Regions from separate parts of the Geodermatophilus sp. SYSU D01180 genome, predicted to be linked through region 1. Evidence: riboswitches for the same ligand, from Rfam matches in the RefSeq annotation. Region 1 holds a riboswitch; each other region holds the start of a gene.

Evidence for each region. A riboswitch is a leader RNA that binds a small molecule or an ion and turns the genes downstream of it on or off. The one in region 1 is predicted to bind cyclic di-AMP.
Region 2: another riboswitch for cyclic di-AMP. It lies ahead of ACI8AA_RS17295 (NlpC/P60 family protein); the one in region 1 lies ahead of ACI8AA_RS10600 (transglycosylase family protein).
Region 3: another riboswitch for cyclic di-AMP. It lies ahead of ACI8AA_RS22945 (C40 family peptidase); the one in region 1 lies ahead of ACI8AA_RS10600 (transglycosylase family protein).
Region 4: another riboswitch for cyclic di-AMP. It lies ahead of ACI8AA_RS13055 (aggregation-promoting factor C-terminal-like domain-containing protein); the one in region 1 lies ahead of ACI8AA_RS10600 (transglycosylase family protein).

What each region holds. Positions count from the first base shown of each region.
Region 1 is NZ_JBJGZH010000009.1:68,538-73,422, forward strand. It holds gene ACI8AA_RS10585 (o-succinylbenzoate synthase) at 1-806, shown strand, start outside; gene menD (2-succinyl-5-enolpyruvyl-6-hydroxy-3-cyclohexene-1-carboxylic-acid synthase) at 803-2,482, shown strand; gene ACI8AA_RS10595 (VOC family protein) at 2,489-2,737, opposite strand; cyclic di-AMP (ydaO/yuaA leader) riboswitch at 3,205-3,375, shown strand; gene ACI8AA_RS10600 (transglycosylase family protein) at 3,380-4,555, shown strand; gene ACI8AA_RS10605 (isochorismate synthase) at 4,653-4,885, opposite strand, start outside.
Region 2 is NZ_JBJGZH010000020.1:25,420-30,304, reverse strand. It holds gene ACI8AA_RS17305 (glycosyltransferase family 4 protein) at 1-275, opposite strand, end outside; gene ACI8AA_RS17300 (M48 family metallopeptidase) at 272-1,597, opposite strand; gene ACI8AA_RS17295 (NlpC/P60 family protein) at 1,763-2,950, opposite strand; cyclic di-AMP (ydaO/yuaA leader) riboswitch at 2,967-3,147, opposite strand; gene ACI8AA_RS17290 (hypothetical protein) at 3,307-3,594, opposite strand; gene ACI8AA_RS17285 (NlpC/P60 family protein) at 3,705-4,885, opposite strand, start outside.
Region 3 is NZ_JBJGZH010000043.1:11,274-16,158, forward strand. It holds gene ACI8AA_RS22930 (transglycosylase domain-containing protein) at 1-1,519, shown strand, start outside; partial or broken gene ACI8AA_RS22935 (YhjD/YihY/BrkB family envelope integrity protein) at 1,543-2,361, opposite strand; gene ACI8AA_RS22940 (hypothetical protein) at 2,416-2,640, opposite strand; cyclic di-AMP (ydaO/yuaA leader) riboswitch at 2,862-2,947, shown strand; gene ACI8AA_RS22945 (C40 family peptidase) at 2,978-4,078, shown strand; gene ACI8AA_RS22950 (hypothetical protein) at 4,248-4,568, opposite strand.
Region 4 is NZ_JBJGZH010000012.1:81,132-86,016, reverse strand. It holds gene ACI8AA_RS13070 (FMN reductase) at 1-45, opposite strand, end outside; gene ACI8AA_RS13065 (LLM class flavin-dependent oxidoreductase) at 42-1,202, opposite strand; gene ACI8AA_RS13060 (hypothetical protein) at 1,473-2,369, shown strand; cyclic di-AMP (ydaO/yuaA leader) riboswitch at 2,521-2,681, shown strand; gene ACI8AA_RS13055 (aggregation-promoting factor C-terminal-like domain-containing protein) at 2,961-3,848, shown strand; gene ACI8AA_RS13050 (class I SAM-dependent methyltransferase) at 3,856-4,515, shown strand; gene ACI8AA_RS13045 (SDR family NAD(P)-dependent oxidoreductase) at 4,539-4,885, shown strand, end outside.

The sequences.
Region 1 (4,885 bases):
GCGCGCAGGAGAGCCGCCGGTGGTGGGCGGCCGCCGCCGAGGCTGCGCTGGAGGGCTGGGCCGCGCCGGTGCGCGACGCGGTGCCGGTCAACGTGACCGTCCCCGCGGTGGGGCCCGAGCGGGCGCACGCGATCGTGGCGGCGTCGGGCTGCCGGACGGCGAAGGTGAAGGTGGCCGAGCCGGGCCAGACGCGCTCCGACGACCTCGCCCGCGTGGAGGCCGTCCGCGACGCGCTCGGCCCGTCCGGCGCGGTCCGGGTGGACGCCAACGCCGCCTGGGACGTCGACACCGCGGTCGCCCGGATCCGGGAGCTGGACCGGGTGGGCCTGGAGTACGTCGAGCAGCCCTGCGCCACGCTGGCCGAGCTCGCCGCGCTGCGCCGCCGGGTCGACGTCCGCGTCGCCGTCGACGAGGGCGTGCGCCGCGCCGGCGATCCGCTGGGGGTGGACCTGCGGGAGGCCGGCGACGTCGTCGTCCTCAAGGTGCAGCCGCTGGGCGGCGTGCGGGCGGCGCTGCGCGTGGCCGAGGCGCACGGGCTGCCGTGCGTGGTCTCCTCCGCGCTGGAGTCCTCGGTGGGCATCGCCGCGGGGGTCGCGCTGGCCGCCGCGCTGCCGGAGCTGCCCTTCGCCTGCGGCCTGGCCACGGTCGCCCTCCTCGACGGCGACGTCACCGACGCCCCGCTGCTGCCGGTGGACGGCGTGCTGCCGGTGACCCGGCCCGACCCCGCCCGGCTGGACGCCGTGGCCGCGCCCGCTGACGTGACCGCCCGCTGGACCGAGCGGCTGGGCGCGGTGCTGGCCGCGTGAACCCCTCCACCGCGCTGGCCCGCGTGCTGGTCGACGAGCTCGTCCGCGGCGGGGTCCGCGACGCCGTCGTCGCGCCCGGCTCGCGCTCGGCGCCGGTCGCCCTGGCGCTGGCCGCCGCCGAGCGGGCCGGCGTCCTGCGGCTGCACGTGCGCATCGACGAGCGGACGGCGTCCTTCCTCGCCCTGGGCCTGGCCCGCGCGTCCGGCCGGCCGGTGCCGGTGCTCACCACCTCCGGGACGGCGACCGCGCACCTGCATGCCGCCGTCCTCGAGGCCGACGTCAGCGGCGTGCCGCTGCTGGCGCTGACCGCCGACCGGCCGCCGGAGCTGCGCGGCACCGGCGCCAACCAGACGATCGAGCAGCCGGGCCTCTACGGCGGCGCGGTGCGCTGGGCGGCCGACGTCGGCGTGCCCGAGGCCGGCCGCGAGGCCGCGCAGAACCGCTACTGGCGCTCGGTGGTGTCCCGGGCGCTGCTCGCGGCCACCGGCGTCCTGTCCGGTGACCCCGGGCCGGTCCAGCTGGACCTGCCGCTCCGTGACCCGCTGCTGCCCGAGGAGGAGCCCGGACCGCTGACCGGCCCGTGGGCCGGCCGGGACGGCGGCGCGCCGTGGACCGCCGGCGCGTCCGCGCCCGCCGCGACCGCGCCGGTCGCGGACGGCCCGCGCACGCTCGTCGTCGCCGGGGACGGGCCGGACGCCGTCGGCCGGGCGTGGGCGGCCGGCGCCGCCGCGGCCGGCTGGCCGGTGGTCGCCGAGCCGAGCGGCGGGGCGTGGACCGACGGCGCCGTGCGCGGCGGGGCGCTGCTGCTCGGCGTGCCCGGCTGGCTGGACGCGCACCGGCCCGAGCGCGTGGTCGTCGTCGGCCGGCCGACGCTGTCCCGGCCGGTGTCGGCGCTGCTGGCCGACCCGCGGGTGCGCGTGGAGACCGTGGTCGCGGGGCCGCGCTGGCCCGACGCCGGCCGCTCGGCCGCGCTGGTCACCCGCGCCGCCCCGCCGGGCGGCCCGCCGTCGGACCCGGGCTGGGCCGCCGCCTGGCGCGTGGCCGCGGACCGGGTGGGCGCGACCGTCGACGCCGCCCTGGACACCGCGCCCGGGCTGACCGCCGCCCGGCTGGCCCGCGACGTCGTCGCCGCGCTGCCGTCCGGGGCGCTGCTGGTGCTCGGCTCCTCGACGCCGGTGCGCGACGTCGACCGGCTCGCCGTGCCGCGCGGCGACGTCGCCGTGCTCGCCAACCGCGGCGTCGCCGGCATCGACGGCACGGTGTCCACCGCCGTCGGCGCCGCGCTGGCGCACGGCGGGCCGGCGGTGGCGCTCATGGGCGACCTCACGTTCCTGCACGACCTGCAGGGGCTGCTCACCGGCGAGGGCGAGCCGCGCCCGGACCTCACCGTGGTGGTGCCCGACAACGACGGCGGCGGGATCTTCGCCCAGCTGGAGCCGGGGCGGCCGGCGTACGCCCGCGACTACCGGCGGGTGTTCGGCACGCCGCACGGGCGCGACCTGGTCGCCGTCGCGGCGTCCCTGGGGTGGGCGGCCACGGCGGTGGCCACGCCGGAGGAGCTCGCTGCCGCGCTGGCGTGCGGCGGGCCGCGGGTGGTCGTCGCCCGCACCGACCAGCGCGCGGAGGCCGACCTGGCCGTCGCCCTCCGGGAGGCCGCGGGCCGCGCGCTGGCCTGACCGGCCTCAGGAGCGGCGGATCTCCTGCAACGACCGGCCGTTGCCGTCGGGGTCGCTGAAGAATGCGAACCGCGAGCCGGGGGCGCCCTCGGGGCCCGGCTGCTGGACCTCGGTCACGTCGACCCCGCGCTCGGCCAGCTCCCGGCGGACGGCGTCGACGTCCTCGACGACGAGCGGCGGGCCCCGGGTCGAGCCCGGCTCGCCCAGCGGCATGCCCTGGACGATGACCACCGAGCAGGGGGAGCCCGGCGTCATCTGCACCACACGCATGCCCGGGGGCCGGGCTGACGTCGTGGTCGAGCCCGGAACCGACCTGCTCGACGTGGAAGGCCCTGGCGACGTCGACGTCGCTCACCGGGATCCCGGTCACCTCGAGTCGCGTGTCCGTGCGGGGGACCCCAGGGAGGTCCGGGCACCCGGCGGGTGCCTCGCGGCGCGGTCCCGACGGGGGAGGGGGAGCCCGTCGCCGGTGGCCTTCGTCACGGGATCCGGGGCGGCCGGGACGGGGGCGGGAGGACCGCGGCAGGGCCGGATCGCGCGCGGCGAGCAGCGCGTTCCGTTACCCGCGCGGGGATCACGCCGACGTCACGCCGTACCCCACGGGTCCCAGTCGAACCGTGCTGTGACCGCCGTCACGACGACAGTCGACATGACGACACGTAACGTTTTGGCTGCGCTCAGCGAACACGGAGCGCGGCGCCGGTCCGCCAAACCCTGCCCACCGGTCGCCCACGTCAACTCCCAGGGCAGGGGTGGGGGACCCACTCTTCCGGCGCGCGACGGCCCACGGGGGCCTGGTCGGAGCGCGCCTCGGGGTGAAGCCGCGGACCGCGGCCGGGCACCGATCGCCCGAACCCGACAGCTCACCTCGCCGGCGGTGATCGGGAGATCATCACCATGCCCAAGCACCGCGCACCCCGCTACGTCCGCACCAAGAAGGTCATCGCCAAGGCCCCTGTCGCCGCCGGCGCCGCCGCCGTCGGTCTGGGCGTCCTGAGCTCGCCGGCCTCCGCCTCCACCACCCACGACTGGACCGGCGTCGCCCAGTGCGAGTCCAGTGGCAACTGGAGCATCAACACCGGCAACGGCTACTACGGCGGCCTGCAGTTCAGCCAGTCCACCTGGGCCGCCTTCGGGGGCACCGACCTCGCCCCGCGTGCCGACCTCGCCACCCCGGCCCAGCAGGTCCAGATCGCCGAGGCCGTCCTGGCCGGCCAGGGCGTCGGCGCCTGGCCGAGCTGCGGCAAGTACCTGACCGACGGCACCACCGCGGCCGCCGCCGAGGCGCCGGCCGCCGAGCAGGCCGCCCCCGCCGCCGCCGAGGCCCCGGCCGCCCCGGCCGAGCAGCCGGCCGCCAAGCAGGTCGCCCCGGCCGAGCAGGCCGAGGTCACCACCGAGGAGTACACCGTCCGCTGGCGGGACACGGTGGCGAAGATCGCCGCCGCCCACGGCCAGAGCTGGCGGGAGCTCTACGAGCGCAACGTCGACGTCATCGGCGCCAACCCGAACCTGATCTTCCCCGGTCAGGTGCTGGCGCTCAGCGGCTCGACCGCCGCCCCGGCCGAGGCCGCCCCGGCCCCCGCTGCCGAGGCCGCCCCGGCCCCCGCCGCCGAGGCCGCCCCGGCCCCGGTCGCCGCCGCCGGTGAGGCCGCGCCCGCCGCCACCCCGCCGATCGCCGAGGCCGCCCCGCAGGTCGCGCAGGCCTCGGTCGTCGCCGAGATCACCAACACCGCCGGCGCCATCCACGAGGCCGTGCAGGCGGCGGCGAACGCCGTCGTCAGCAACGTCCCGGGCGCCGCGGACATCACCCTCGGCGGCACGCGGGCCAGCGCGGTCGACCCGGACGGCCACCCCTCCGGCAAGGCCCTGGACTACATGGTCATGTCCGACGCCGCCCTCGGCGACGCGATCGCCCAGTACCACGTGGACCACTGGGACGAGCTCGGCGTCGAGTACGTCATCTGGCAGCAGCGCATCCTGACCTCGCCCGACGGTGCCTGGAAGGCGATGGAGGACCGCGGCGGTGTGACCGCCAACCACTTCGACCACGTGCACGTCAACTACGTGGGCTGACCTCCCGCACACCCGACGAGGGCCCCGACCGCGCGCAGCGGCCGGGGCCCTCGCCGTCTCCGGGGCAGGACGCCGGCGCCGGCGGGACGGAGCCGCCTCAGCCCTCCAGCGCGGCCTGGAAGGCGGCGAACTTCGCCTGCGTCTCGGCGAGCTCGGCCGTCGGGTCGGAGGCGGCGACGATGCCGCAGCCGGCGAACAGCCGGGCCGAGCGCGGGTCGTCGTCGACCAGCTGGGCGCAGCGCAGGGCCAGCCCGAACTCGCCGTCCCCGCGGGCGTCGAGCCAGCCCACCGGCCCGGCGTAGCGCCCGCGGCCCATGCCCTCCAGCTCGG
Region 2 (4,885 bases), on a different contig from region 1:
GCGCCGAAGAAGGCGGTGTCGCAGCCGTGCTCGATGGCCAGCGCCGTCGCGGCCCGGGCGGTCGCCGGGGTGGGCAGCAGCATCGCCGTCTGCTGCCGGACCACAGGATAGGGCAGCTGCGCGTCGTAGGCCTCCCAGCCCGGGGAGCGGGAGGCCAGCACGACGAGGGAGTCCGGTGGGCGGCGCTCGAGCAGCGCCGCGACGAAGGTCTGGATGCCGCCCTGCCGCGGCGGGAAGTCGTTGGTGACGACGAGCGTGCGGCCGCGGTCGCTCACCGGTCGCCCAGCCGCAGCCAGTCCTCGGCCATCGCGACCCGCTCGGCCGCCGTGGGGTGGGAGCCGAAGAACCACTTCCACGCCGCCGGCGGGCTCGGGTCGGAGACGTTGGTCTCGGCCAGCCGCCGCTGCATCTCGACGAAGGCGGCGGCGTCCCGGGTGAGGTCGAGCGCGTGCAGGTCCGCCCGGGCCTCGACGTGCCGCGAGACGAGGTTCTGCACCGGCGTCGCGACCAGGGAGCCGACCGCGACGAGGAACAGCACCAGCGGCACCACGCGCGGGTCGCCCGCCGAGTCCGCGCCGGCCCGGCGCAGCAGCGGCGCCGAGGTCAGCAGCCAGCCGAGCAGGGCGACGGCGGCGGCCGCGCCGAGCGCCCCGATGAGCGTGCCGGTCAGGACGTCGTCGGTGGCCACGTGGCCGAGCTCGTGGGCGACGATCGACTCGATCTCCTCCGGGGGGACGTCGGCCAGCAGGGTGTCGTAGAGGACCACCCGGCGGGTCGAGCCGAACCCGGACACGTAGGCGTTGAGCGACGTCGTCCGCCGGGACGCGTCGGCGACCAGGACGTCCTCGACCGGGGAGCCGCTCTCCTCGGCCAGCCGCAGCAGGTCGGTGCGCAGCTCGCCGGCCGGCAGCGGCGTGAAGCTGTTGAACGCCGGCTCGATGACCACCGGGTAGAGGAAGGAGCCGGCGACGACCAGCGCGGCCGCGCCGCCGGCCGCCCAGGCCCACCACGTGCGGGGCGCGCGGCGGGCCAGCGCGACGAGCACGAGCAGGCCGAGGGCGGTGAGCCCGGCGTCGATGGCCGTGGAGACCGCGACGTCGCGCAGCCACAGGGGCCAGGAGCGCGTGGACAGCCCGTAGCGGTGCCGCACCACCTCGCCGTAGGCGGAGATCGGCAGCGTCACCAGCCGGCCGACGACGACCAGCGCGACCGCGCCCAGCAGCACGGTGAGCGGCCAGCGGCGGCCGCCCGCCCGGCCGACCGCGGTGACCAGCCGGCTGCCCAGGCGGGTGAGGCCGAGCAGCGCCGAGACCGCGAGCCCGAGCACCAGGTTGGTCAGCGACGCGGGCCGGATGTCGGCGGCGAGGGCCTCGGCGCGGCGGACGACCTCGGCGGGCAGCCCGGCGTCGTCGGTGACCGGGGACGCGCCGCCGGGCGGGGTGGGCAGCAGCGTCCAGGGCGTGCGGAGCGCGATGACGACGACGAGCGCCGCGCCGAGCACGAGCGCGACCAGCAGCGCGGCCCGGCGGGAGCCGGTGCGGTCGGGCCGGGTGGCCGCGGGGCCGGGGCGGGTGCTCGTCCCGCCCGCCCTGCTCACCCGGCCGATCCTAGGCGCGCGCCGGCGCCGCACCGGGGTCTCCCTCCACGGACGCCGAGGGCCGGCGACCCGGACGGGTCACCGGCCCCGGCGACGTGATGGAACGGCCTCCCTGCAGGGTCCCGCCGCGAGCTCGCGAGCGGTGGGGGGCAGGGAGGTCCTTCCTCAGGCGATGCGGCGCATCGCGGTGATGCCGCCCATCGAGTCGACCGACACGACCTTCACCGGCTGCCCCGACGTGGAGGCGTGCACCATCTGGCCGTTGCCGATGTACATCGAGACGTGGCTGACCGGGCTGTAGTAGAAGATCAGGTCGCCCGGCTGCAGGTCCGCGCGCGAGACGGCGGTGCCCATGCGCGACTGCATGCTGCTGGAGTGCGGGAGGCTGATCCCGGCCGCCGCGTAGGCGTACTGGGTCAGGCCCGAGCAGTCGAAGGCGTTCGGCCCGCCGGCGCCCCACACGTAGGGGTCGCCCACCTGGGCCAGCGCCGTCTGCACCGCGGTCTGCGCGGCACCGCTGCCGCCGACCGCCGACGGCGCCGGGGCCGGTGCGGGGGCCGCGGCCTGCGTGCCCGCGGCGGCGGGCGCGCCCTCGCCGCCCGGCTCGCCGCCGGTGTCCTCGTCGGCCTGCGCGCCGGCGGCCAGGCCGGCCTCCTGCGCGGCGAGCGCCGCCTGCCGCTGCGCCTCGGTGAGCGCGGCGAACTGCGCCTGGTAGTCGGCGATGTCGTCCTGGAGCTGCGCCTCCTGGGCGCTCAGGTCGTCGAGGGTGCGCTGCGCCTCGGCCTCGGCGGCCTCGGCGTCGGCCTGCGCCTGCCGGGCGGCGGCGGCCGCCTCGTTGACCCGGTCGAGGACCGAGGTGGTGTGGTCGGCGATCTGGCCGAGGGTGGCCAGCGACGCGACGAAGTCCTCGGCGGAGTCGCTGGTCATCAGCAGGTCGAGCCCGGCGAAGCCGTCGCCGTTGCCGGCGGTGTAGGCGCTGCGGGCCACCTGGCGGATCTGGCCGTCGAGCTCCTGCAGCTGGCCCTGCGCCTCGGCGGCGGCCCGGTCGGCCTCGTCGGCGGCGGCCCGCTGCTGGGCGAGGACCTCGCGGGCCTCGTTGACCTGCTCGGTGACGACCTCGAGCCGGTGACCGGCCTCGGCGGCGAGCTGGGCGGCCTGCTCCGGGGTGCCGGCCCGCTCGGGGTCGGCGGCCGCGGTGCCGGACAGCAGGGTGAGGGTCAGCGCGGCGGTGGTGCCGACGAGGGTGACCCGGCCGAGGTGGCGGGCCCGCGACGGGCGGTGCGGACCGGCGGTGCGGGTGGCCGATGTGGACTTCTCGCGTGCATGCCCCAGGGCGGGGCGGGGGGTCGCCACGGGCGGCGGCTCTCCGTTTCTTCCTCAGCAACCGCCTACCGAGTTAGCTGACGGGTTCGGGCTGGGAAGACGTGCCCTATCTCCGCGCCCCGGTCGGGACCGGCGCGCACGAGAACTCACCCCAGTGCTGCGGTGGGTCCCCGGCTCACCTCGCGCACCTCCGGGGAGGGCGTCCGGTGACTCGGCGGTGTCGGCCGAGGTCACCCTGCGTCGGGTGACGACCACCCGGCCGGACGGCGCCACAGTACGGACGTGATGCAGTTGTGACAAACGGGGGGTGCGTGGACTGTGAGAACACACACGGTCAGCAGCCGCGCCACTCCGGTACGTACCCGTTTCGGGTGGCCCCTCGCCGGTCAGCCCGTGCGCCGGCGCCCGTCACGCGAGGGCCGGTGCCGCAGCGGCGGCACCAGGCCGCCCTCGGCCAGCGCCCGCACGGCCCGCCGCTCGACGTCGTCGAGCTCCACGACGACGCCCGGGCGCGGCAGGGCGCCGTCGGCCGTCCGGGCCGCCGGGACCGGGGGCACCGGCAGCAGCACGGGCCCGGTGTCCCGCTCCGCGGGCGGGGCGCCCAGCAGGGCGGTGACGACGCAGTCGGCGCAGCCGGCGCCGCGCGCGGTGCACGAGTCGCAGTCGATGAGCATGGCCGTGTCCCTCCGTGCCCCGGCCGCGCCGCCCGGTGCCGGGCCGCGGTCGGGACGGGTCTCCCTGTCGGTTGGCCGGCACGCTAGGGACGGCCACCGACAGTCCCGGCTCAGCTGCCCGCGTACTCCCAGTGCCAGGGCTCCTCGCGGCCGTTGCCCGGGTCGGCCCAGGTCGGGTGCAGCCACCCGAACCGGCCGGCGTTGGCGACCATCCACGCGTACTGCGGCGTGCCGAAGCCGTCGATGCCGCCGCACAGGTCGACCGCCAGCCCCCAGCCGTGGTTGCTGGTGCCCGGGACCGCGGCCAGCGCCGGCTTCTCCCCGTACAGGCGGACCTGGCCGGCGTAGGTGCGGTAGGAGTCGGTGATGCACATCGGCCGCCCGAACACCGACGCGTAGGCCGCGCTCATCGCCCGCCAGGCCGCCGCGGCGTCGCAGCGCAGCGAGTGGCCGCCCACCCCGATCGGGCACAGCGCGCTCGGCGGGATGAGGCCGTTGGGGTAGCCGCCCCAGGCGCGGGCGCCGTCGAAGCTCGGGGGGTAGACGGTGTTGCCGCACTCGACCCGCAGGGCGCCGCCGGCCGGGCCGGGGGCGGGCACCTCCGGCCGCGGGCCGAGGCTCGGCCGCCCGACGTGGACCACCTGGTCGGCGGGCAGCCGGCGGACGACGACGGCGCCGGCCCGCGCGTCGGCGGCGAGCATGGTCTGCGCGTCCAGCGCGATCCCCACGTGCCCCAGCCCCGACTCGGGGGTGCCGAGGAAGACCAGGTCGCCGGGCAGGACGTCGGCCAGGTCGACGGGCGTGGTGACCGCGAACAGGCCGGCCTGGTCGCCGGGCAGGTCGATGCCGGCGCCGCGGTAGACGGCGGAGACCAGCGAGCCGCAGTCCCAGGAGTCCGGGCCGGCCGTCCCCGGCGCGTACGGCCGGCCGAGGGCGTCCATGGCCGCGGTGACCGCGGCCAGCGTCTCCGCCGGCAGCACGAGCAGCGACACCGGCTGGCGGGGCAGCTGCGCGGCGCCGCGCTGGGCGCCACCGGCGGCTGCGCCGACCGGGGTGAGCCCTGCGGGCAGGCCCCGCACGGGGTCGAGCAGCTCGGCCGCCGGCGGCGCGGCCACCCCGGCATCGCGCAGCTGGCCGAGGTAGGCCCGCCAGTTGGCCGCCGTCTGGGTGTCGACGTCGACCTGCTGGCGCTGCAGGTCCGACAGCTGCCGGTCGACGTCGCCGAGCGCGACGTCGAGCTCCGCGGTCACCGCGTCGGCGGCGGCCTCGAGGTCGGCCACCTCCGCGGCCA
Region 3 (4,885 bases), on a different contig from region 1:
GCAGCGCAGCGGCGACGCCGCGGTGCTCGAGACCCTGCCGCGGGAGGACTCGCTGGCCGCGATGTTCACCGCCGTCGAGCCGGGCACGGGGCACCTGCTGGCGATGAGCGTCAACCGGACCTTCGGCTACGACCTCGCCGACCGCACGCAGGAGTCGTTCAACCTCAACGTGGCGCCCAGCCAGGGCTCGGGCTCCACGTACAAGGTCTTCGTCGCCGCCGCGGCCCTGGCCCGGGGCTACTCCTCCTACTACACGCTCACCGCGCCCGACCCCTACGTCTCCCGGGTCTACAGCGGCCCGTGCGAGGGCCGGGACACCGACGGCCGGTACTGCGTCCGCAACGCCGGGTCGGGCTACCGCCCGACGCTGGACCTGACGACGGCGCTGTACCAGTCCTCCAACACCTACTTCCTCGCGCTCGAGGACGCCCTCGGCAGCGTCGAGGAGCCGGTGCGGATGGCCGAGGCGGCGGGGCTGTTCCAGTTCAGCCCGCCGGGGCTGGCGCAGCAGATCATCGACGAGAACCGCGGGTCGTTCACCTTCGGCGCCGAGGCGACCAGCCCGCTGGCGCTGGCCAGCGCCTACTCGACGTTCGCCGCCGGCGGCACGCAGTGCGACGTGGTCCCGGTGACCGCCGTCCTCGACCAGAACGGGGAGCCGGCGGTGGACGCCGACGGCGAGCCGCTGGCGGTCGGCGACCGGTGCACGCCCGAGGCCGTCCCGCCGGGCGTGGCGAACACGATGAACCAGATGCTGCGCAGGGACGTCGAGCCGGGGAACCCGGGCCAGACCGGGTCGCGCGCCTACGTCCGCGGCCACCAGATCGCCGGCAAGACCGGCACCTCGCAGGACAACTACTCGGTGGCGTTCGTGGGCTACACGCCCGAGATCACCGCGAGCGTCATGGTCCTCAACCCCAAGCGGAACGAGGACGTCGGCGGCTTCGGCGGCGGCAAGGGCGCCACCATCTGGCACGACGCGATGGAGCCGATCCTGACCGCGCGCGGGAGCGGCGAGTTCCCGCCGGCCGACCAGACCGTGCAGAACGGCAACACCCGCCCGGTGCCCGGCTGCTCCACCGTCCGGGGCTGCGAGCGGACCCTCGCCGACGCCGGGTTCACCCCGCGGACGGTGCGCGTCGACAGCGACGAGCAGGCCGGCGCCCTCCTGGGCACCAGCCCGCCGCGCGGCGGCCGGGCCGTGGCCGGCCAGGTGGTGTCGATCCTGGTGAGCAACGGCAGCGACTACGTGGAGCCGGCGCCCGAGCCCGCGCCCCCGGCCGACCCGGCACCCCAGCCGGCGCCCGCGCCCGGGACGACGCCGCCCGGCACGCCCCCGCCGTCGTCGCCTCCGCCTCCGCCCCCGCCGTCCCCGGAGCCGCCGCCACCGGCCACCCCGGCACCCGAGCCGCCGGCCGCGCCGGCCACGCCCCCGCCCGCGCCGGCCACGCCGCCGCCCGCGCCCGCTGCCCCCGCCCCGGAGACCCCGCCCGGCTCCCCCTGGCGGCCGGACGCCTGACGCCGGCCCAGCCGCTCGTCGAGGGACTGGGTGAGCAGCCACCCGGCCAGCAGGACCAGGTGCAGCAGGAACAGCCACAGGCCGATGGCGACCACCGCGCCGACGACGACCAGGCCGCCGAAGGGCGCGCCCAGGTCCAGCGGCAGGGACAGGAACAGCACGAACCCCTGCAGGAAGCCGGACAGGCAGGCGGCGGTGAACAGCGCGCCGCTGACCAGCGCGCCCCACCGGTGCCGGCCGCCGGCCACCACGCCGTAGCCCCACAGGATGGGCACGGTGAGCACGAACAGCACCGAGTAGTAGCCGACGGCGAACCGCCCGACCGCGGGCCCCGCGCCGTCCTCGCGGGCCAGGTCGGCCATGACCGTGGCGGCCAGCAGCAGCGGGTACAGCAGCAGGGGCGTCGCCACGACCAGGGGCAGCGTGAGCAGTCGGCCGCGCCAGCCGGTGAGGTTCTCCCGCCGCCGGCTGAACCGCATCAGCGCCCGCCGCAGCCCCTCGCCGTACAGCGACAGGGGCAGCAACGCCAGCGCGAAGCCCAGCAGGTCCAGCCGGACGCCGGCGTCGACCAGCCGGGCCACCGCGTCCGGCGCGCCCAGCGACTCCGGCAGCAGCTCGGTCAGCCGCCCGCTGCGCGCGCGGACCTCCTCGGCCGAGGTGGCCAGCGCGGTCAGCCGGACGGAGACCAGGACCAGCGGCACCACCGCGATGCCGGCGTAGAAGGTGAGGCCCGCGCCGATCAGCGCGAGGTCACGGCCCTGCAGCAGACGGCGGGCACCGGCCAGCAGCGTCCGCGTCTCGGCCCGCAACCGGGCCGCCGTCCACCTGCGTGCCGGGCTCACCCGACCATGCCACCAGTCCGGGCGGCCCGGCGCCCGCCGAGGACCGGGCGGCGCTCAGTCGTCGGTGCTGGCGTCGTCGGTGGTGGGGGCGTCGTTGCCGGGGTTCTGGCCGGTCTCCTGGCAGCTGGCGTCGTTCTCGTTGCTGGCGTTCTCGCCGGAGGAGTCGCAGTTGGTCGGACCGCGGGAGAAGTCGGTGTTGTCACCGCAGGCGACCAGGGAGCCGAACAGCGCGAGCACGACGAGCGGCCGGGCCAGGCGCATCCGCGTGGAAGAGGACATGCAGCAATCGGTACACGCCCCTGCGGCGGCGCAAACCGGCGGGGGTCGGGAACCTCCCGTACCCGTCCGCTCACCGTTTGTGACTGATGTAATTACACCGGGGTGATTGTCACACGCCGGTCACGGACCTTACGCTCAGTACGTCCAACGGGGCGCTCCGTCACCAGTCCGGGTGACACCCCGCGGACGCCGTCGAGCCGGTCCCCTCCCGCGGGGACCGGGCCGGGGACCCATCGCAGTCCTGGGGTGTAGCGCGTGCCCGCACGCGCCGGGCGACTCCACGCCCGAACCCGTCAGCTAACCCGGTAGGCGGCCTGGGAGAAGGAGAGACCGCCGCGTGGCGTCCCTGCGCACGTCCGTCCCCGGCATGCCCGCGACCGGCCGCGGCCGCCGCGCCGCCGTCGCCCTCGTCGGCGCCCTCGGCATCGGCCTCGGGCTGGGTGCCGTCCCGGCGCCGGCCGGGGCCGAGGAGCCGACGACGGCCGCCGATGCCGCGCAGCTGGTCGCCGCCCGGGGCCACGACCTCGAGGTCGTCACCGAGCAGTTCAACGAGGCCCGCGAGGCGCTCGCCGCCCAGCAGGCCGCCGCGGACGCCGCCGCCGCTCAGCTGGTCACCGCCCAGGCCGCCGTCGACACCGCCCGCCGGCAGGTGGTCGGGATCGCCCGGTCGGCCTACACCGGCGACAGCATGGGGTCGCTCCAGGCGCTCCTGACCAGCACGGACGCCGACGAGTTCGTCAACCGCGTCACCCTGCTGCAGGGCGTCGCCGGCTACCAGGGTGAGCTGCTCGGCCAGGCCGCGGCCGCCACCGAGACCGCCACCGCCGCGCAGGCCGCCGCCGCCGAGGCCGCCTCCGAGGCCCAGCGCCAGTACGACGCCGTCGCCTCCCAGCAGGCCGACCTCGAGGCGCAGATCGCCGCCTACCAGGCCGACTACGCCCGGCTCAGCGCCGAGGAGCGCCGCGCCGCCCTCGACGCCGCGGCCGCCGCGCACGCCGCCGAGGACTCCCGCGCCAGCCGCGACGAGGACCGCGAGGAGCCCACGACCTCCGCGGAGGAGCCCGCCGCGGCCCCGGCACCCGCCAGCGGCGTCGCCGGCACCGTGGTCTCCACCGCCATGGCCCAGCGCGGCGACCCCTACGTGTGGGCGGCCGCCGGCCCGGACGCCTTCGACTGCTCCGGCCTGACCCAGTACGCGTTCAAGGCCGCGGGGATCAGCCTCCCGCACTCGAGCAGGATGCAGTCGACGATGGGCACCGCGGTCTCCCGCGCGAACCTGCAGCCCGGTGACCTGGTCTTCTTCTACAGCCCGGTGAGCCACGTCGGCATCTACATCGGCAACGGCCAGATGGTGCACGCGCCGACGTCGGGCGACGTCGTCAAGGTCGCCAGCATCGACGCGATGGGCGGCTACGCCGGCGCCCGCCGCATCGGCTGAGGAAGGACCACCCTTCCCCCCACGCCTCGTGGAAGGACCTCGTCCTCCCCACCCTTCGCAGGCTCAGGGCGGGACCCGGGACGAGGCCGGCGGGCCCCTGGAGGTTGGCCGTTCCAGCGCGTCACCTACCGGGAGCCCCGGCACCCCTTCCTCGGGTGCCGGGGCTCCGTCACGTCCGGACCTGCTGCAGGAGGCCCCACGAAGGCGGCCGTCGCGCCGGAGGGCAGCCGCACACCTCCCAGCGGGTGACCACCCGCGGGTCCACCTCCTGCGCCCCGGGCAGGCCGCCCACGTCGGCCACCACGTGCTCCCAGACCCGCAGCCGCCCGTCGGCCGCCGGCGGGACCGGGGAGCCCGGGCCCCGCACCAGGTGCTCGTGCAGCACGCTGCCGCCGGGGGCGGAGAGCACCTCCCAGCGCAGGTGCGGCCACAGCGGCAGCGGCCAGCGCCGGACCTCCCGGTCCAGGTCGCCGAACCGGCGGTCCTCCACCTGCTCGGCCGGCCCGTGGCCCCGTCCGGAGGCTCGCGCCGAGCTCGCGAGGCGTGAGGGGGACGGGGTCCTCCCAGCAGCGGGTGTGCGCCGCGTGCGCCTCGGCGCGGGTCGCGCCCAGCCGGGACAGGGCCGCGGCGACCAGGTCCGGCCGCAGGCCGGCCATCCGGCGCAGCAGGACCAGGCAGGACTCCCGCCGCGCCAGACCCGGCACGGCCCGACCCTGCCACGCACGTCACATCCGGCGACCGGGACGTCGGCGCCCGCTGCCGCGTTGACCCTCCGGAACCGCCCCCGACCCCGAGGACCGCGCACCG
Region 4 (4,885 bases), on a different contig from region 1:
GACACCGAGCCCCGCGCTGACGACGGCCAGGGTGCGGGTGGTCATCGGACGGACACCTCCTCGCGGGCCTCGTCGGTGGCACGGCCCGTGACGTCGTCGCCCGCGGCGTGCACCGTGGAGTCCTGGGCGCCGCCGCGCGCCGCCACCCGGGCGGCGTGGGTGGGGGCGTCGGGCACGTGCGCCGGCTTGAGCGCGGCGAACTCGCGGCGCAGCACCGGCACGACCTCCTCGCCGAGCAGGTCCAGCTGCTCGAGCACCGTCTTGAGCGGCAGCCCCGCGTGGTCGATGAGGAACAGCTGCCGCTGGTAGTCGCCGACGTAGTCGCGGAAGCCGAGCGTCCGCTCGATCACCTGCTGCGGGCTGCCCACGGTCAGCGGCGTCTCCCGGGAGAAGTCCTCGAGCGAGGGCCCGTGCCCGTAGACCGGCGCGTTGTCGAAGTAGGGCCGGAACTCGGCGACGGCGTCCTGGCTGTTCCGGCGCATGAACACCTGCCCGCCGAGGCCGACGATCGCCTGGTCGGCGGCACCGTGGCCGTGGTGCTCGAACCGGGACCGGTAGAACGCCACCATCCGCTGGGTGTGCTCCTTCGGCCAGAAGATGTGGTTGTGGAAGAAGCCGTCGCCGTAGTAGGCGGCCTGCTCGGCGATCTGCGGGGAGCGGATCGAGCCGTGCCACACGAACGGCGGGACGCCGTCCAGCGGCCGCGGGGTGGAGGTGAAGCCCTGCAGCGGGGTGCGGAACCGGCCCTGCCAGTCCACGACCTCCTCGTCCCACAGCCGGCGCAGCAGCGCGTAGTTCTCCACCGCCAGCGGGATGCCGTTGCGGATGTCCTGGCCGAACCACGGGTAGACCGGGCCGGTGTTGCCGCGGCCCATCATCAGGTCGACGCGGCCGTCGGCCAGGTGCTGCAGCATCGCGTAGTCCTCGGCGATCTTCACCGGGTCGTTGGTGGTGATCAGCGTGGTCGACGTCGACAGCTGCAGCCGGGAGGTCTGCGCCGCGACGTAGGCCAGCGTGGTCGTGGGGGAGGACGAGAAGAACGGAGGGTTGTGGTGCTCGCCGAGCGCGAACACGTCGAGGCCCACCTCCTCGGCCTTCTTCGCGATGGTGACGACGGCCTTGATCCGCTCCGCCTCGCTCGGCGTCCGCCCCGTCGTCGGGTCGGTCGTGACGTCGCTGACCGTGAAGACCCCGAACTGCATCTCGCGCTCCAAGTGGTTGAGAGTGCAACTACTGTACCGGGCCCAACGACCGGTCCCCGCCGGACATTCCCGCCCGGCCCGTGACCGTACTGAGACCAATCGACCGCACACGGTGACCGGCCCGGCACGTCCGGGCGCGACCGGTCCGGAGGCCTTCCGCGGGTCCGTGTCGGCCCGCTCGGCCGCACCCGGCGGGTGCGAGTCTGTGATCACCCCCACCGGCGCGCCGGCGGGGGACCGGATCGGACGGCGCACCGAGGGGGAACCGGGATGTCGCTGCGGGGACAGGGAGCTGCTCCGGACGGGGCCGCGGACGGCACCGCGGAACCGCCCCCGGGACGCGGGCTCGACGGCCTGCTGGGCACCGGGCCGGTGTTCACCGGGGCGGTGCGCGGCTACGACCGCCTGCAGGTCGACGACTACGTCGCCTGGGCGGAGACCGAGCTCCTGGTCCTGCGCCGGGAGAACGAGCACCTGCTCAGCCGCTACGCCGCCGCCTCGGCCGAGCTGCAGAACGCCCGCCGCCGGCTCGCGCAGCTGGTCCGCGAGCGGCAGAGCCTGCCCGGCCCCGAGGACGCCGCGGCGATGATGCGCCGGGCCGAGGAGGCGGCCGCCGCGCTGACCGCCGCCGCCGAGGAGGAGGCGCAGCGCATCCGCGCCGAGGCGGCCACCGAGGCGCAGGCCCGGCTGTCCGGGGTGGCCGAGATGCGCGAGGCGGTCCTCGCCGCCCGCGAGCAGACCCGCAGCGAGGCCGCCGCGATCCTGGAGGCCGCGCGCCGCGAGGCGGCCCGGCTGGAGGAGGGGGCCGCCGCCGAGCGCGCGCGGCGGGACCGCGAGGCGGCCGAGGCGCGGGCGCGGGCCGACGCCGAGGCGCTCGCGCGCCGGTCCGCCGTCGAGGCGGAGCTCGGGCCCCTGCGCGACGAGCGCGACCGGGCGCGCGACTGGCTGCGCCTGCTGACCGGGCAGCTAGACGAGGCGCTCGCCGTCGTCGCCGGGGTCGTGCCCGACGACGTCCCCGCCCTCGGCGACAAGCGGGGGCTGGCCCGCCTCGGGGAGCCCGCCGGTGACCCCCGCGCGGGGTCGCGTCCGGCGCCGTCCGGGACGGACGTGTCCGACGTGACACCGCTGCACGGGCCCGGCCGGGCCGAGGTCGCGGCGGCCTCCTGACCAGCGGCGACGCGGGAGCGGGATCCGGTACGGCGGGGTCCGCCCCACGCGTCACGGCCGCACCACCGGCCACGGCGGTTGTCACGAACCGATAACGACCGTACGGTGGCTCGCGTCCGGCAGGTCGTCAGGTCCCCGTCCCGGGGAGCCCGGCCGGACGCCGCCGAGTCGTGTCCGCACCCGTGGACGCGAGCCGGGGACCCACCGCAGTACTGGGGTGAATCGCGCCCGCCGAGCTCCGGCCCGGCGCGCGTAGGGCTCCTTCCCGCCCGAACCCGTCAGCTAACTCGGTAGGCGGCTCACGGAAGAAACGGAGAGTCCCCGCATGCCCCGCCTCCGGGCCGAAGCGGCCCGCAGGTGCAGCTGCCCGCGCGCACACCGCGCTCCCGCGTCCGCCTGACGCCTGCTGCCCCTGCCCTGCCGCTCCCTGCGACGACGTCGCCGGGGACCCCGTAGTCCGCGACACCCGTAGACCCGCGCCGCACCCGCATGCCCGGAGTCCGCCTCCGGGCCGCTGCCGCGCGCACTCTCCCTCGGAGCCCTCACCCCCTCATGTCCCGCCACGTCCCGAACACGCCTGCCGACGCCCCCGTGACCGTCGAGCTCGCCACTCCCGACACCGCCACCCGCGAGCTGCCCGCGCTCGCGGACGCCGCCGAGCCGGCCGCCGAGGCCCCCGCCCGCCGGCGCCTGTTCCGCCGCGGCAGCCCGCCGCTGGGCCCGCGCCGCCCGGCCCTCCTGCTCGGCGCCGCGGCCGCCGGCGCGCTGATCGTGGGCGTCGTCTCCACCAGCGGCCCGGCCGCCTCCGCCGGCACCGACACCGCCGGCACCGCCGGCCCCGCGGTCAGCGTCGCCGACGAGCTCGGCATCCCGCAGCAGCAGGCCGCCGAGCAGGCCCCGGCCACCCCCGACCTGACGTCGCTGGCCGACGTCGCCGCCTCGCGCGCCGAGCGCAGCGCGCAGGAGGCCGGCGCCGCCCACGCGCAGCTCGCCGCCGAGCAGGCCGAGCGTGACCGCCTGGCCGCCGAGGCCGAGGCCGCCCGCGTCGCCGCCGAGCAGGAGGCCGCCCGCGTCGCCGCCGAGCAGGAGGCCGCCCGCCAGGCCGCCGAGGCGCAGGCCGCCGCCGAGGCCGCCGCCGCGCAGCAGGCCGCCGAGGAGCAGGCCGCCGAGGAGGCCGCGCCGGCCGCGCCGTCCGGTTCCTTCAAGGACTACGCGATGAGCAAGGTCGGCAGCGGCGAGCAGTTCTCCTGCCTGGAGAAGCTGTGGGGCAAGGAGAGCGGCTGGAACCCCAACGCCCAGAACCCCACCAGCACCGCCTACGGCATCCCGCAGTTCCTGGACTCCACCTGGGCCAGCACCGGGATCGCCAAGACCTCCGACGGCTACCGCCAGATCGACGCCGGCCTGATCTACATCGAGCAGCGCTACGGCACGCCGTGCGACGCCTGGGCGCACTCGCAGGCGACCGGCTGGTACTGATCCCCAGGTGAACCAGCGAGGGCCGGCCACCCGGGTGGTGCCCGCGGGCTTCGTCCGCGCGCACACCCAGGTGCGCCGGCCCTCGCTCGTCCCCGAGGTGCGGTTGCACGTCGCCGACGACGTCGTCGCCCTGTGGGAGGCGATGGAGACCGCGGCCGGCGGGGCGGGGGAGGAGCCGCCGTTCTGGGCGGCCGCATGGCCCGGCGGGCAGGCACTGGCCCGCCACCTGCTCGACGCGCCCGCCACCGTCGCCGGCCGCACGGTGCTCGACCTCGGGTCGGGCAGCGGCCTGGTGGCCGTCGCCGCCGTCCTCGCCGGCGCCCGGTGGGTGCTGGCCAGCGACGTCGACCCGTTCTCCCGGACGGCGGTCGGCGTCAACGCCGGCCTCAACGGCGTCGCGGGGATCGGCGTCACCGGCGACGTCCTGGACCGCGAGCCGCCGGCCGTCGACGTCGTCGTCGCCGGGGACGTCTGCTACGACCGGGCGATGACCGAGCGGGTGCTGCCCTTCCTCGACCGGGCGCGGGCGCGCGGCTGCGAGGTGCTGGTCGGCGACCCCGGCCGCCCCTACCTGCCGCACGAGCGGCTGGAGCCCGCCGCCGTGTACGAGGTCCCCGAGACCGAGGGGCCCGGGCTGCGCCGGACGACGGTGTGGCGGCTGCCCTGAGGGGCGCCGGATACGGTCGCCGCGTGCGCCCCTACGCCTTCACCGGTACCGCCGTCGTCACCGGGGCGGCCAGCGGCATCGGCGCCGCGCTCGCCCCGCGGCTGGCCGCCCGCGGCACGGACCTCGTGCTGCTCGACCGCGACGCCGGGCGGCTCGAGGGCGTCGCGGCGGCGGTGCGCGCGTCCTGCCCGGGCCGGTCGGTGACCACCGTCGTCGCCGACCTCGCCGACGCCGGGCAGCTGCGCGAGGCCGCCGACCGCATCGTCGCGGACCACCCGGCGACGACGCTGCTGGTCAACAACGCCGGCGTCGCGCTGGGCGGGCGGTTCGACCAGGTGACCCTCGAGGAGTTCGAGTGGGTCGTGGACGT